DNA from 2 places in the Rhizobium sp. O111 genome. Region 1 is predicted to be linked to the other one. Evidence: riboswitches for the same ligand, from Rfam matches in the RefSeq annotation. Region 1 holds a riboswitch; the other holds the start of a gene.
What was found. A riboswitch is a leader RNA that binds a small molecule or an ion and turns the genes downstream of it on or off. The one in region 1 is predicted to bind cobalamin.

Region 1 (7,401 bases):
AGGCGCCGACCGCGTGCGCCCCTTCGCGATCGTCGACGGCAAGCCTGATGGCGCGATATCCGGGGACGGGCGGGTCGTTGGGACGTATCTGCACGGGCTGTTTGCCAGTGACGGCTACCGGTCCCGGCTGCTTGCAAGCTTCGGCCTCACAGGCCAAAGCCGCGACTATCGCGCCGGCGTCGAGCAGGCGCTTGACGAGGTTGCCGCCGCGCTGGAAACGCATCTGGACAAGCGCTGGCTGGACAACCTGTTGGGTTAGATTTCGCCCGAGACCTCGCGGCGGCGGCGGTCCAGTTCTTCGCTGTAACGGCGCAGCGTGTGGGCTTCGCTGAGCTGGCCGACCACGGTGCGCTCGACGAGGTTGTTGACGACGGCGAGCGCTTCGCTCTCGGTCTTGTCGAAGATCGCCGCGGCCTGCTTGGCGTTCATCTGCGGCGTCAGGAAGTCGTTGCGGTAGCGTACGAATTCGTCGAGGCCCTTGCTCTCGTCGGCGGTGTCGGTGAGGTTGGCGTAGATATCGGGCACGAGCACGAGGCCGGCATATTTGCCGCTGTCCTCGACCAAGATCACGCGCTGGGCCGAGCCGATCGGGAAGCTTTCCTTGAATTGCTCGATGCTGATGCCGACCTTCGCGGTCTTGACGTCGGCGCGCATCAGCTTGTTGACCGTCAGATTGCGGATCCAGCCGACATCGTGGGCGCTGCGGATGCTTTCGCCGCGCAGGTGAAAACGCCATGTCGCGAAGGAGTAGCCGAAGGTGCTGCGCACGACCAGCGACGAGGTGATGACGGCGGCCAAGACCAGCGCCGTGATCGGGAAGTCGCCTGTGATTTCGAGCGCCAGGAAGGTCATGGTCAGCGGCCCGCCGATGACGGCGACGGCAAGCGAGCTCATGCCGACGACGGCGTAGATGATCGGCGTCAGCGTTGCGTGCGCGAAGTAGGGAGCCGAATAGGCGAAGAACTTGCCAAGCAGCGCGCCCATGAACAGCGAGGCGAAGAACAGGCCGCCACGGAAGCCGGAGCCGATCGAGATCGCTGATGCCAGCGCCTTGAGCAGGAAAAGTCCGATCAGCACGGGAATCACGACTTCACGGTCGAGATTGAGATGCAGCGCGCCATGGCCTGCCGACAGCACCTGCGGTGTCACCAGCGCGAGCAGCCCAACGATGATGCCGCCAAGCGCCGGGCGGAAGGGGAGCGCGATCGAGCTGCGGCGTGCGAGCTCCTCGATAAAGGCGACGCCCTGCATGATCAGGATGCCGATGCCGGCGCAGAAGGCGCCGAGCAGGATGGCCGGCACGTAATCGGCCGGCATGACGGTGCCGAAATCGCCGACATCGATGATGAAGTCGCTGCCGGCCAGCAGCCGGGCGACCAGCGTGGAGACGAGCGCCGACACGACGACCGGTGTGAGCGACACGATCGTGTAAGTGCCGATGATCAGCTCGAAGGCGTAGAAGGCACCCGTGAGCGGCGCGTTGAAGGCGGCCGCGATAGCGCCGGCGGCGCCGCAGCCGACGAGAACGCGCAGGTCGGCGCGGCGCAGCTGCAGCTTGAAGCCGAGCTTCGAGGCGATGCCGGACGCCAACTGCGTGTAGCCGGCTTCGAGGCCGACGGATGCGCCGAAGCCGTTGGAGATCAGGTTCTGGATCGCGACGATGATGCTGTCGGTCAAGGACAGGCGGCCGCCATGCAGCGCGTTGGCCTCGATCGGGTCGACCATCGGCTTCTTGCGGGTCTTCGCCAGCACATACATCAGAAGACCGAGAAGGATGCCGCCGCAGACGGGGGCCGCCATCAGCAGGAACTTGTCGTCGATCTGAGAGGAGCTCAAACGCTCGACATCGCTGATCCCGAAGATCAGACTGTGCATCTCGCGCGAAATCAGGCTCATGCCGGTGACGGCGAGGCCAGACGTGACGCCGATCAGCGCGCCGGCCAGCACCATGCCCATTTCGCTGCGCCTCAGGAGCGCGCGCATGCGCCCCGCATCGAGCAGTGTGTGTAGCGGGCCGAGCCGTCTAAGATTGATTTTCAGGCGCATGATGGGGAAACTAGGCGGGCGAAAGCCCGTTCAAGGGTGGCGAAGGAGGGGACATTTGCGGTGCTGCGCCGCATGCGCTGCAAATGCGGCAAAAACCCGGCTGACGCAACAAGTTTTTATGACATTAAGTGCCTGATTATAGACGATAAATTTGGTAGAGATGATCGTCTTGAGGGTTGATGTCAATCAATTTGGCTGGTGGCCGCGATTGGCGGTCGATTGACTTCGCTGTCGCGCTTGCCTAACCATGGATCGATAACGGATGGTTCCGGATCGCCAAAAGCGGTGCGGATGAAAAGGGAATGTGACGGGGTGGACCCAACCAGGGCGCCTTCATCACAGCCGACCCCGCGACTGTAGAGCGGTCAGGGTCTTCCGTCCGGCGTCGGATGTTCTCTTGCCGGCTGCCTGCGTGGTGCAGGCGGGCGAGGGGCGGAAGACGGCGGAAAAGCCACTGGCAATGCAAGCCATGATCAACCGGGGTTGGACGCCTCTAAATCTACGAATCGTCCGCCTTTTCATGATTGCAGCCGGGAAGGCGAGGAAGAACCGATGGCACGATCGGGATGGCCTGCGTGGCTATCCCGATCGTCGCCTGGACCCGCGAGCCAGGAGACCTGCCAATCGTGCCGGGCGCAAAGCCCAACCCTGGGCAAATGTGCCCAATGCCAGCACGGAGGTTGTCATGGCAGACAATGAGATTTTGGCGTCGGCGTCAGGCCGGACGCGCTCCTGTGAAGTCGTCCACGCATGACGACGGTATCCTCTACGCTTATTTTAGGTGGCGCCCGTTCCGGCAAGTCGCGCTTTGCCGAGCAGCTCGTCATCGACAGCGGCCTCGAGCGCCACTACATCGCCACCGGCCGCGCCTGGGACGAGGAGATGCGTGCACGGATCGAGCAGCACAAGGCCGATCGCGGCGACCTCTGGACGACGCATGAGGAACCGCTCGATCTCGCAGGCCGGCTTGCCGCGATCGATGGCGAGGGGCGGGCGGTGCTTGTCGATTGCCTGACGCTCTGGGTCACCAATCTGATGATGGATGAGCGCGACATGGCGGCGGCGTTCGCGGCACTGGCCGCCTATCTGCCTCAGGCGAAGGCGCGCCTCGTCATCGTTTCCAATGAAGTCGGCCTCGGCATCGTGCCCGAGAACCGCATGGCGCGCGAGTTTCGCGACCATGCCGGGCGACTGCACCAGATGATCGCGGCGGTCGCCGCGGATGTGTATTTTATCGCGGCGGGACTGCCGCTGAAAATGAAGGGTTGAATTGATGAACCAGCAGAAGATCCCCGCCACCGTCATCACCGGCTTCCTCGGCGCCGGCAAGACGACGATGATCCGCAACCTGTTGACCAATGCGGGCGGCAAGAAGATCGCGCTCATCATCAACGAGTTCGGCGATCTCGGCGTCGATGGCGAAGTGCTGAAGGGCTGCGGCGCGGAAAACTGCACCGAGGACGATATCATCGAGCTCACCAATGGCTGCATCTGCTGCACGGTGGCCGACGACTTCATCCCGACGATGAGCAAGCTCCTGGAGCGCGAGAACCGGCCGGATCATATCGTCATCGAAACCTCCGGCCTCGCCCTGCCACAGCCGCTGGTCGCCGCCTTCAACTGGCCCGACATCCGCACGCAGGTGACGGTCGATGGCGTGATCACCGTGGTCGACAGCGCCGCCGTGGCCGCCGGCCGCTTCGCCGACGATCACGACGCCGTCGACGCCCGCCGCGTCGAGGACGAGACGCTCGACCACGAGAGCCCGATCGAGGAACTCTTCGAGGACCAGCTGACCTGCGCCGACCTGATCGTGCTCAACAAGACCGACCTCATCGACGGCGCCGGCCTTGCCCGGGTGCGTGACGAGGTCGCTTCGCGCACGGCGCGCAAGCCCGCGATGATCGAGGCGAAGAACGGCGACGTGCCGGCAAGCGTGCTGCTCGGCCTTGGCATCGGCACCGAGGGAGATATCGGCAACCGCAAGTCCCATCACGAGCTTGAACATGAGGATGGTACGCCGCACGATCACGACGAGTTCGATAGCTTCGTGGTAGAGCTCGGACCGATCGCCGATCCGGCCGCCTTTGTCGAGAGCCTGAAGGGCATCATTGCCGAGCACGACGTTCTGCGCCTCAAGGGCTTCGTCGACGTTCCCGGCAAGCCGATGCGGCTGCAGTTGCAGGCCGTCGGAAGCCGTATCGACCACTATTTCGACCGTGCCTGGGCTGCCGGCGAGGCGCGCGGTACGCGGCTGGTGGTGATCGGGCTGCATGAGATGGATGAGAGCGCGGTGCGTCAGGCGATTTCGGCGCTCGCATAAGGCAAGACGATGCATCTGCTTCTAGCCCAGCAGGGAACGATCAGCGACGGCGAGGAGGCGATCGATCTCGGTCAGTCGCCCGGCGACATCCTGTTTCTCTCCGCTGCCGACACCGAACTGGCGGCGGTAGCAGCCGCGCATCGTCAGCGAGGTGGGGGACGGTCGCTGCGCATCGCCAGCCTGATGAGCCTCAAGCATCCGATGTCCGTCGATGCCTATGTCGAGCGCACGGCGAGGCATGCGAAGCTGATCATCGTCAGAGCGCTCGGCGGCGCCAGTTATTTTCATTATGCGCTGGAGGCGCTACATGCGGCGGCGGCGCGTCACGGGGCGCTGATCGCGGTGCTGCCGGGAGATTCGAAGCCGGATGCGGGTTTGACGCTGTTTTCGAATGTGCCGCTTGAGGATCTCAACGCGCTCTGGGCCTATCTGATCGAGGGGGGCGATGCGAATACGCATGCGTTTCTCGACTATGCCGAGGCGATGTTGTCGGGCGATGAGAAGCCGGAGGCGGCGGCGCCGTTGATGAAAGCCGGGATCTGGTGGCCGGGGCGGGGCGTTGTTGGGGTTGAGGAGTGGAAGTCTCACGTTGATCTCCTCTTCTCCCCAGCGGGGAGAAGATGCCCGGCAGGGCAGATGAGGGGGGCGAACGACGCAAGGAGTGAGCAGCAGTACGGCGATGGCATCACTTGTGGCGCCGCCCCCTCATCCGACCCTTCGGGCCACCTTCTCCCCGTGGGGGAGAAGGGAAGACCCACCATCGCCATCTCCTTCTACCGCGCCCTCGTGCAAAGCGGCGAAACTCGCCCGGTCGAGGCGCTGATCGAAGCGCTGATCGCCGAGGGGGTTCGGCCGCTGCCGGTCTTCGCCTATAGTCTCAAGGACCCCGTCTCCAAGGGCATCCTCGAAAGCGTCTTCGCGGCCACCAAGCCGGATGTCGTCATCAACACTACAGGTTTCGCGGTCTCGGCGCCCGGTGCGGAGCGGCAGCCGACGGTGCTGGAGGCCAGCGACGCCGTGGTGCTGCAGGCGATCTTTTCCGCTTCGTCGAGGGAGGCATGGGAAAGCTCTTCGCAAGGACTGTCGGCGCGCGATCTCGGCATGAACGTAGCGTTGCCCGAGGTCGATGGCCGGGTCCTTTCTCGCGCTGTCTCGTTCAAGTCGGCGGCGCGGTACGATGCGCTGGTCGAGGCCAATATCGTCGCCAGCGAACCGGATGCGGGGCGGATGCGCTACACCGCGCGGCTGGCCGCCCACTGGGCGCGGCTGCGGCATGCGAAGCCGGCCGAACGGCGGGTGGCGCTCGTGATGGCGAACTATCCGAACCGCGACGGCAGGCTCGGAAACGGAGTCGGGTTGGATACGCCCGCGGGTACGATCGAAGTGCTCCAGGCGATGCGCAAGGCCGGCTATCCGGTCGCTGACATCCCTGCCGATGGTGATGCGCTGATGCTCGAAATCATGGACGGGCCGACCAATTCCGGGCGTGATGGGAAGGTTGTCCGCGAGGCGCTTTCCGTGAGTCGTTACAGGGATTTCCTCGCAACTCTTCCGAAAAAGATTCAAGATGAGATCGGCGCGCGCTGGGGCGATCCGGCGGCTGATCCCTATGTCGTGGACGGCGCCTTTGCGCTGCCGTTCACGCGTTTCGGCGATGTGCTCGTCGGTATCCAGCCGGCGCGTGGCTACAATATCGATCCGAAGGAAAGTTATCACTCGCCTGATCTCGTGCCGCCGCACGGCTATCTGGCCTTCTATGCCTTTCTGCGCCAGGAATTCGACGCGCATGCGGTGATCCACATGGGCAAGCACGGTAATCTCGAATGGCTGCCGGGCAAGGCGCTGGCGCTGTCGGAGAGCTGTTACCCGGAAGCGATCCTCGGGCCGCTGCCGCATCTCTATCCATTCATCGTGAACGATCCCGGCGAGGGAACGCAGGCCAAGCGCCGCACCGCCGCCGTGATCATCGATCACCTGACGCCACCGTTGACACGGGCCGAGAGCTACGGGCCGCTGAAGGATCTGGAGGCGCTGGTCGATGAATATTACGAGGCCTCGGGCGGCGATCCGCGACGGATCCGGTTGCTCGGCAAGCAGATCCTTGAGTTGGTCGCCGATATCGGGCTCGATCAGGATGCGGGGATATCAAAGGGGGAGAGCGAGAGCGAGGCGCTGAAGAAGCTCGATGCCTATCTGTGTGATCTCAAGGAGATGCAGATCCGTGATGGGCTGCATGTGTTTGGGGTGTCGCCGGAAGGGCGGTTGCTGACGGATCTGACGGTGGCGCTGGCGCGGGTGCCGCGCGGGCTGGGTGAGGGCGGCGACCGGAGTTTGCAGCGGGCGATTGCTGGGGATGTTTTTGGCAGTGTCGGTGGCATGGCGGAGAGCTTGGTGGGTGGATTACCCCCCTCTGTCCTGCCGGACATCTCCCCCACAAGGGGGGAGATCGACTCGCGGCTTGCTCCCCAACTAAACGATGATGTTCGAGCGAGCGGGCAAGCCCAGCCAATCTCCCCACCTGTGGGGGAGATGCCCGGCAGGGCAGAGGGGGGTAACCCACCCACCAGAGCAACCTTCGACCCCCTCGACTGCGACATGGCTGCCGCATGGATCGGGCCACGCCCCGATATCCTCGTGGACGTCTCGTCCGACCCGTGGCGCACCCAGGGCGATACCGTCGAGCGTATTGAACTACTGGCCGCCAAGTTCGTGTCCGGCGAGACGCCATGCCCTGACGATTGGCACGCCACCCGCGCCGTCCTCGACGAGATCGAAACCCGCCTAAAGCCCGCCATCCTCGCCTGCGGCGATGCCGAGATCGAAGGCTTGCTGCGTGGCCTCGATGGCCGCTTCGTGCCGCCCGGTCCCTCGGGCGCGCCGACGCGCGGGCGGCCGGATGTTTTGCCGACGGGGCGGAATTTTTACTCCGTGGACAGCCGCGCGGTGCCGACGCCGGCGGCCTATGAACTCGGCAAGAAATCGGCTGAGCTTTTGGTGCGCCGCTATGTACAGGATCACGGCGAATGGCCGGT
Region 2 (7,401 bases), 360 kb from region 1:
TCCATATTGTCCTTCACAAGCATACTGCCCGTGCCCCATGCTTCATCTGTGCCTCTGAAAACCAGACTCGTGTTTCAGGAAGATGACACGGCCCGGGTGTCGGGCCCTGATCACAGGTCCTACCGTCGCAAATCCCCGGCATCTCGCGGGCGCTGTTGCACATTTGCGTTGTTTTTGGGAACCGGAACCGAAATTCCCGCTGTTACCGTCTTTCGATTGATGTATTGAAAGCGCTCCAATGAAAGCATGTGCGACAGCCTGGAGCATTACGATGGATCACAGCGACAAACCGAAGACGGACAACAAAGCGGCAGGCGGCAGCCTCGATGAACAGGCCTTGTTCTTCCACCGTTATCCCCGTCCCGGCAAAATCGAGATCCAGGCCATCAAGCCGCTCGGCAACCAGCGCGACCTCGCGCTCGCCTATTCGCCCGGCGTCGCCGCGCCCTGTCTAGCTATCCGCGACAATCCGGAAACGGCCGCCGACTACACCTCGCGTGCCAACCTGGTTGCCGTGATCTCCAACGGTACGGCCGTTCTCGGCCTCGGCAATATCGGCCCGCTAGCTTCCAAGCCGGTCATGGAAGGCAAGGCGGTTCTCTTCAAGAAGTTCGCCAACATCGACGTCTTCGACATCGAGGTCGATGCAACGACCGTCGATCACATGGTCTCCACCGTCGCCGCGCTTGAGCCGACCTTTGGCGGTATCAACCTTGAAGACATCAAGGCGCCGGAGTGTTTCGAGATCGAGCGCCAGCTGCGCGAAAAGATGAAGATCCCGGTCTTCCATGACGACCAGCATGGCACCGCCATCATCGTCGCCGCCGCGATCCTGAACGGCCTGGAACTCGCCGGCAAGAAGATCGAAGAGGTCAAGATCGTCGCCTCCGGCGCCGGTGCCGCGGCCCTTGCCTGCCTCAACCTTCTCGTCACCCTCGGCGCCAAGCGCGAAAACATCTGGGTCCACGACCTGGAAGGCCTTGTCTACGAAGGCCGCGTCGAGCTCATGGACGAATGGAAGAGCGTCTACGCGCAGAAGAGCGACACCCGCACGCTGGCTGAAAACATCGGCGGCGCCGACGTGTTCCTCGGCCTTTCGGCCGCCGGCGTCCTGAAGCCGGAACTCCTGGCGCAGATGGCCGAAAAGCCGCTCATCATGGCGCTCGCCAACCCGAACCCCGAAATCATGCCGGATCTCGCCCGCGCCGCCCGCCCGGACGCGATGATCTGCACCGGCCGCTCGGATTTTCCGAACCAGGTCAACAACGTCCTCTGCTTCCCGTATATCTTCCGCGGCGCGCTCGATTGCGGCGCCGTCACGATCAACGAGGAAATGAAGATGGCGGCCGTGCGCGCCATCGCCGCGCTTGCCCGCGAGGAGCCGTCCGATGTCGCCGCCCGCGCCTATTCGGATGAAACGCCGATCTTCGGCCCCAACTATCTCATCCCCTCGCCGTTCGATCCGCGCCTCATCCTGCGCATCGCGCCGGCTGTCGCCAAGGCTGCGGCCGATAGTGGCGTGGCGCTGCGCCCGATCGCCGATTTCGACGCCTATCTCGACCAGCTGAACCGCTTCGTCTTCCGCTCCGGCTTCGTCATGAAGCCGATCTTCGCGGCCGCCAAGAATGCCGACAAGAAGCGCGTCATCTTCTCCGAAGGCGAAGACGAGCGCGTGCTGCGCGCCGCCCAGGTTCTGCTCGAAGAAGGTATCGCCAAGCCGATCCTGATCGGTCGTCCGCAGGTCATCGAAACCCGCCTGAAGCGCTACGGCCTGCGCATCCGTCCGCTGTCCGATTTCGACGTCATCAATCCGGAAGACGATCCGCGCTTCCGCGAATATGTCGAGCTCTATCTGTCGCTGGTCGGCCGCCGCGGCGTCATCCCGGAAGCGGCGCGTACCATCGTTCGTACCAACACCACGGTTATCGGCGCTCTGGCGCTGAAGCGTGGCGAGGCCGATGCGCTCATCTGCGGTCTCGAAGGCCGCTATGAAAAGCACCTGCGCGATGTCCGCCAGATCGTGGGCAAGCGCCCGAACGTTCGCGATTTCTCGGCGCTCAGCCTGCTGATCTCGCAGCGTGGCGCCACCTTCTTCACCGACACCTACGTGACGTTCAATCCGACAGCCGAGGAAGTGGCGGAATCGGCCGTTCTCGCCGCCGAAGAAATCAAGCGCTTCGGCATCACGCCGCGCGCCGCCCTCGTCTCGCATTCGAACTTCGGCTCGCGTGAATCCGAAAGCGCCACCAAGATGCGCAACGCCCTGCAGCTCGTGCGCGACACCGCGCCCGACCTCGAGGTCGATGGCGAAATGCACGGCGAGAGCGCGATCTCTGAAACGCTGCGCAAGCGCGTCATGCCGAACACGACGCTGCACGACGAAGCCAACCTTCTGGTCTTCCCGAACCTCGATGCGGCCAACATCACGCTCGGCGTCGTCAAGTCGATGACCGATGGCCTGCATGTCGGCCCGATCCTGCTCGGCGCGGCGATGCCCGCCCACATCCTGGCGCCGTCGGTCACCTCGCGCGGCGTCGTCAACATGGCGGCCCTTGCGGTCGTCGAGGCATCCCAGCCTGCATGATCTGGGCTGCGTGATTTGCCTTGGACGCTGAAAATGCGTTAGGCTCTGAGCGGCAGCTTGTTAAGACAAGCCATGTATATCGAAGGGCGGGCCATGGTCCGCCCTTCGCCATTTGGTATTTGCTCACTGACGGGACGATGCCTTGAAACGCCTCACGCTGGCCGCAGCACTCCTGATTGCCCTTTCCGCCCCTGCCTATGCGCAGCTGGCGCCGATCTGCGGTCAGCTGCGCGCCCGCCTAGCAACCATCCCAGAGACGATCGGCGGCGGCACGTCGCCGGAAATACGCCGCTTCGCGAGCGCCATTACCGAACAGAACCTCGAGCTTCGCAAACTGCGCAGCGACCAACGCCGCAGCGGTTGCAGCAGCGGCAGTATGGTCGTCATCGGCGGCGACAATGCCGGCTATTGCGGCGAGCTCGAACAGGCCGAAGCGAAGATGCTCGACAACATCGCCGACCTGCAGATGCGCCGTGACGAGTTGCGCGCGCAAAGCCCGGACGCTCGCCTGCGCAACGAACTCTTCGCCGCACTCGACGAAAACAACTGCAACGCGCCCGTGCAGCAACATGAAGAGCCGCAATATGCGAACCCGCCCAGCATCGATGATCAGGCGATGCGCAGTGACACCTTCATTCCGCTCGGCGGCGAGCGTCAGCGCTCCTACGAGTTCTCGCCTGGCGGCCAGCCGCTCACGCATCTGAACACGATCTGCGTGCGCAGCTGCGACGGCGGCTTCTTCCCCATCCGCTCGAACGCAACCTCTTTCGATTTCGCCCGCGACGCCAACACCTGCCAGCAGATGTGCCCGGGCATCGAAACCGAGCTCTACTATCACGACGTCTCCAGCGGCGAGACGGAGAACATGATCTCGGCCTCCACGGGCGCGCCCTACAGCGCCATGCCGAATGCATTCGCCTACAAGAACCGCAAGCCCGGCGAAAAGTCGTCCTGCAGCTGCAATCTGCCCGCCTATTACGAACAGATGCGCCGCAACCAGTCTGTGAGCGCGCCGTCGCCGCAAAGCTCGATCACCACGATCGAAACCCCGAACACCGCCGCCGCCAAGCCCGAAACCCAACCTACGCCACAGCCGCCAGCGCCCCAGTCGCAGATCCCCGATCGCCCCTATGATCCCAGTGCCGGCAAGGTGCGCCAGGTGGGGCCGCAGTTCCTCGCCGGCGATCAAGGGTCGATCGACCTGAAACACCCAGCCATGCCGGGAGCCCAGCCCCAGCAACCGCCGGCGCAGAAGCAATAGCTGGCGTCGTGGGTTACACGCCCTCGCCCCAGCGATCGGTAAACACCAGCTCCTCCAGCGGCAGCCGCTGCCGCCAGCCCTTCACCGCGAGCTCCGGCTCCTCGTAGAGCCGGTCGACATAACCGACACAGAGCCAGGCGACGATCTCGATCCGCTCGGGCACGCCGAGCGCCCGCTTCAGATCCGCCTCGTGGAAGATGCTGACCCAGCCGACGCCGATGCCCTCGGCGCGCGCCGCGAGCCACAAGTTCTGCACCGCGCAGACGGTGGAGTAGGAATCCATCCGCATATTGTGCGTCCGCCCCAGCACCACGTCGCCGCAGCGATCCGGATCGCAGGTCACGCAGATCCCGACGGGTGCCGTGCGAATGCCCTCGAGTTTCAAGGCGCGATATGCCTGCTGCCGCTCGCCGGAAAACATCTCCGCCGCCTCGGCATTCGCCTTGGCGAAGGCCTTCCACACGGTCGATCGGACGGCCCGATCGCGCACCACGATGAAATTCCAAGGCTGCATGAAGCCGACGGACGGCGCGTGATGCGCGGCAGCCAGCAGGCGTCCGATCACGTCATCGGGCACGGCATCCGGTAGGAACTCCGATCGCACGTCGCGTCTGGTCTCGATGGCTCTGTAAACGGCGTCGCGCTCGCTCGCCGAAAAGGCGCCGGCTCTCGCAAGAGAGCCAGATTGGTCTGGTCGCATCGTCAATCCCCAACAACACAACCGGCCGCTGTCCAGGCGGTCAGTCTATGATTGTCGGGCCGGTCTTCTGACTTGGCGTCATCCGTCTGCCACGCCTTCCCGGCAAAGAGCGCCAGTGGCATCAAGCGGCAGACGTCGGCCTTACAGCGTTGGGCACGTTCCGGTCTTGCACCGAATTCCCGATTCTCCCGCAAGCCTGCGGGCACCCGACGCGCCACCTATGCCGACAAACCGCGCACGATGCAATCGCTCAAGCTTCGACCGGGAAATATCGGACATAGGCGAATTCGTCACCATCCGGTGACCAGTTCGGAACATTGATCGACCCCTGCCCACCGAACAGCTCGAACAGCGTCGTCAGGTTGCCGCCGTCCATATCCATGATCCGCATCCGCACATGCTTGTCGCGCGGATGGTCGAACACATCGGGATCGTAGGAAATCAGCACGACTTTGTCGTTCTTCGGAGAGGGATGCGCGAACCAGTTGCCGTAATTGTCGTGCGTCACCTGTTCCACGCCCGTCCCGTCGGGATGGATGCGCCAGATCTGCATCAATCCGGTGCGGCTGGAGTTGAAATAGATCCAGCGCCCGTCGGCCGAATAATCCGGCCCGTCATTGCGGCCCTCGCCATGCGTCAACCGCCGCTCTTCGCCGCCGGTCACGTCGATCGTGTAGATGTCGAACACGTCGCCGCGAATACCGCAATAGGCGAGCTCCTTCCCGTCAGGCGACCAGCCATGCCAGTAGGACGGATGATTGGTGGTCACCAGCTGCGGCGCCCCGCCCTCGATCGGCAGCGTGTAGATCGCCGCTTTGCCGAACTCGATCTTGTCTGTGATCACGATGCGAGTGCCATCGGGTGAAATCCCGTGGTCGTTGTTGCAGGCGGTCGCGAAGCCGCTATCGACCTTCTGCACTTTCGCTGAACCATCGAGCGCCAGCTTGTAGAGCATGCCCTGATCGTTGAGCAGGAGATAGCTGCCGTCAGGAGCGTAATTCGGGGCTTCGACCAGCCTCTCGGTCTGCCAGATCACGCGGGCCTCACCCGTCTTGACGTTGTAGATCTCGACGGAACTGCGCATGCAAACTCTCCTCTGACGCGAACATATCCATGACCTACGACAGCCAAATAAGGCACGCAAGGATCGCCCCCGCGCCGCCATGGCAGGGTCCATCCGGAACACACGCTACATGAGGCAACCGGCTGCCGAAAAGTTTGTGATCAAAAAAGCGTTAAGCCCGCGAAACAACAATGGTTCATCTAGCGTTCATGACGAAGATGTGACAGTTCGGTGACGTTATGATGACACTGGAGTTCCGCCATTGATCGCCCAAGTTTTCAAGTCCGGAGCGGCAATGCGCGAAGCGGCGCTCTATGGTGGCGTCGGCGCGGATACCCGCCCCTCCATCCTGCGCGGCGTAATTGCAGTCGCCCTGACGGCGGTGATGGCGCTGCTTGCAACCTTCTCGGTCGAAGTGATCGCGCGCGGCGGTGCAACCGATGTGGGCGCATTTCTGTCTTCCACGGCCCGTCCAGGCATGACCACGGTCGTGATGCTGACCATCGTTATGCTCTGCGTCGATGCGGTGCTGGGCCGCCGTTTCCTCTCTGCACTGGTCGTGCTGCCGCTCGTCCTCGTCCCGGCGCTCGTCTCCAATCAGAAGCAGCACTACCTCTCCGATCCGCTCTATCCCTCGGACATGCTGTTCGGCCGCCAGATTCTCGAGTTGCTTCCGGTCATGGTCCGCGACCGCCCGATGACGGCTATCGCGGTTGCCGTCGGCATCCTGCTCTCCGTCACTGGCCTCGTGCTGGCATGGCGCTACGCCTGGCGCCGCCTGCCGAAGATGGCGCGCCGCAACCGCATCCGTAATCTCTGCCTGACGGTTCCCGTCATCGCCGCCTTCGGCTCGCTGATGGATTACTCGCAGTATTCCTATATCCGCGACCGCCTGCAGGTGGTGCCGATGATGTGGGACCAGAAGGAGAACTACCGCAGCAACGGCTTCATCCTCGCTTTCATCTTCAACATCCCGATGGCCGACGTCGCCTCGCCCGCCGGCCTCAATGCGCAGGCGCTCGATGCCATCCCGTCGCGCAATTACGGCTATCTCAGCGGCCCGAGCGACAAGCCTGACGTTATCATGCTGATGAGCGAATCCTTCTGGGATCCGACGCGCCTCAAGACGCTGAAATTCTCCGAAGACCCGATGCCGACGATCCGCGCGGCGCAGTCCGGCCATGTCTTCTCGCCCGAGTTCGGCGGCATGACCGCCAATGTCGAGTTCGAGGCGCTGACCGGCTTCTCGAATGCCTTCCTGCCCTATGGCAGCATTCCCTACCAGCAGTATATCCGCAACGACATCCCGTCGCTCGCCACCTTTTTCCGCGGCGAAGGCTATGCGGCCCGTGCGCTGCATCCGTTCAGCGGCTGGTTCTGGAACCGCAACGAGGTCTACAAGGATTTCGGCTTCGAGGAGTTCCGCACCGAAGAAACCATGCCGACCATGGAAAAGCGTGGCATCTTCGCCTCCGACGACAGCCTGATGAAGGAGATCATGCAGGAAGCCGACGGGCTCGACCGGCCCTTCTTCTTCTTCGCGGTCACTCTACAGGGACATGGCCCCTATGAGGCCAACCGCTACGCCAACAACACGGTCGACATCACCGGCAATCTGACCGACGCCGACCGCGCCACGCTCGCTACCTATACGCAGGGCGTCAAGGAGGCCGACGACAGCTTCAAGATGCTGACCGAATGGGCATCCAAGCGTGACCGCGAGACGATCATCGTGCTCTGGGGCGACCACCTGCCGCCGCTCGGCAGCGTCTACACGAACACCGGCTACATGC

Region 2: it holds a riboswitch for cobalamin, as region 1 does, so the genes downstream of both, bluB (5,6-dimethylbenzimidazole synthase) here and cobU (bifunctional adenosylcobinamide kinase/adenosylcobinamide-phosphate guanylyltransferase) in region 1, are expected to answer to the same signal.

The regions. Positions count from the first base shown of each region.
Region 1 covers NZ_JBSHXL010000001.1:1,875,579-1,882,979, reverse strand. The annotation lists gene ACVTFQ_RS09540 (cobyric acid synthase) at 1-259, shown strand, start outside; gene ACVTFQ_RS09535 (chloride channel protein) at 256-2,046, opposite strand; cobalamin riboswitch at 2,293-2,685, shown strand; gene cobU (bifunctional adenosylcobinamide kinase/adenosylcobinamide-phosphate guanylyltransferase) at 2,797-3,315, shown strand; gene cobW (cobalamin biosynthesis protein CobW) at 3,320-4,369, shown strand; gene cobN (cobaltochelatase subunit CobN) at 4,379-7,401, shown strand, end outside.
Region 2 covers NZ_JBSHXL010000001.1:1,514,515-1,521,915, forward strand. The annotation lists gene ACVTFQ_RS07755 (UDP-2,3-diacylglucosamine diphosphatase) at 1-5, opposite strand, end outside; gene ACVTFQ_RS07760 (NADP-dependent malic enzyme) at 272-2,584, shown strand; gene ACVTFQ_RS07765 (DUF2865 domain-containing protein) at 2,727-3,845, shown strand; gene bluB (5,6-dimethylbenzimidazole synthase) at 3,859-4,545, opposite strand; cobalamin riboswitch at 4,586-4,770, opposite strand; gene ACVTFQ_RS07775 (TolB family protein) at 4,796-5,629, opposite strand; gene ACVTFQ_RS07780 (LTA synthase family protein) at 5,904-7,401, shown strand, end outside.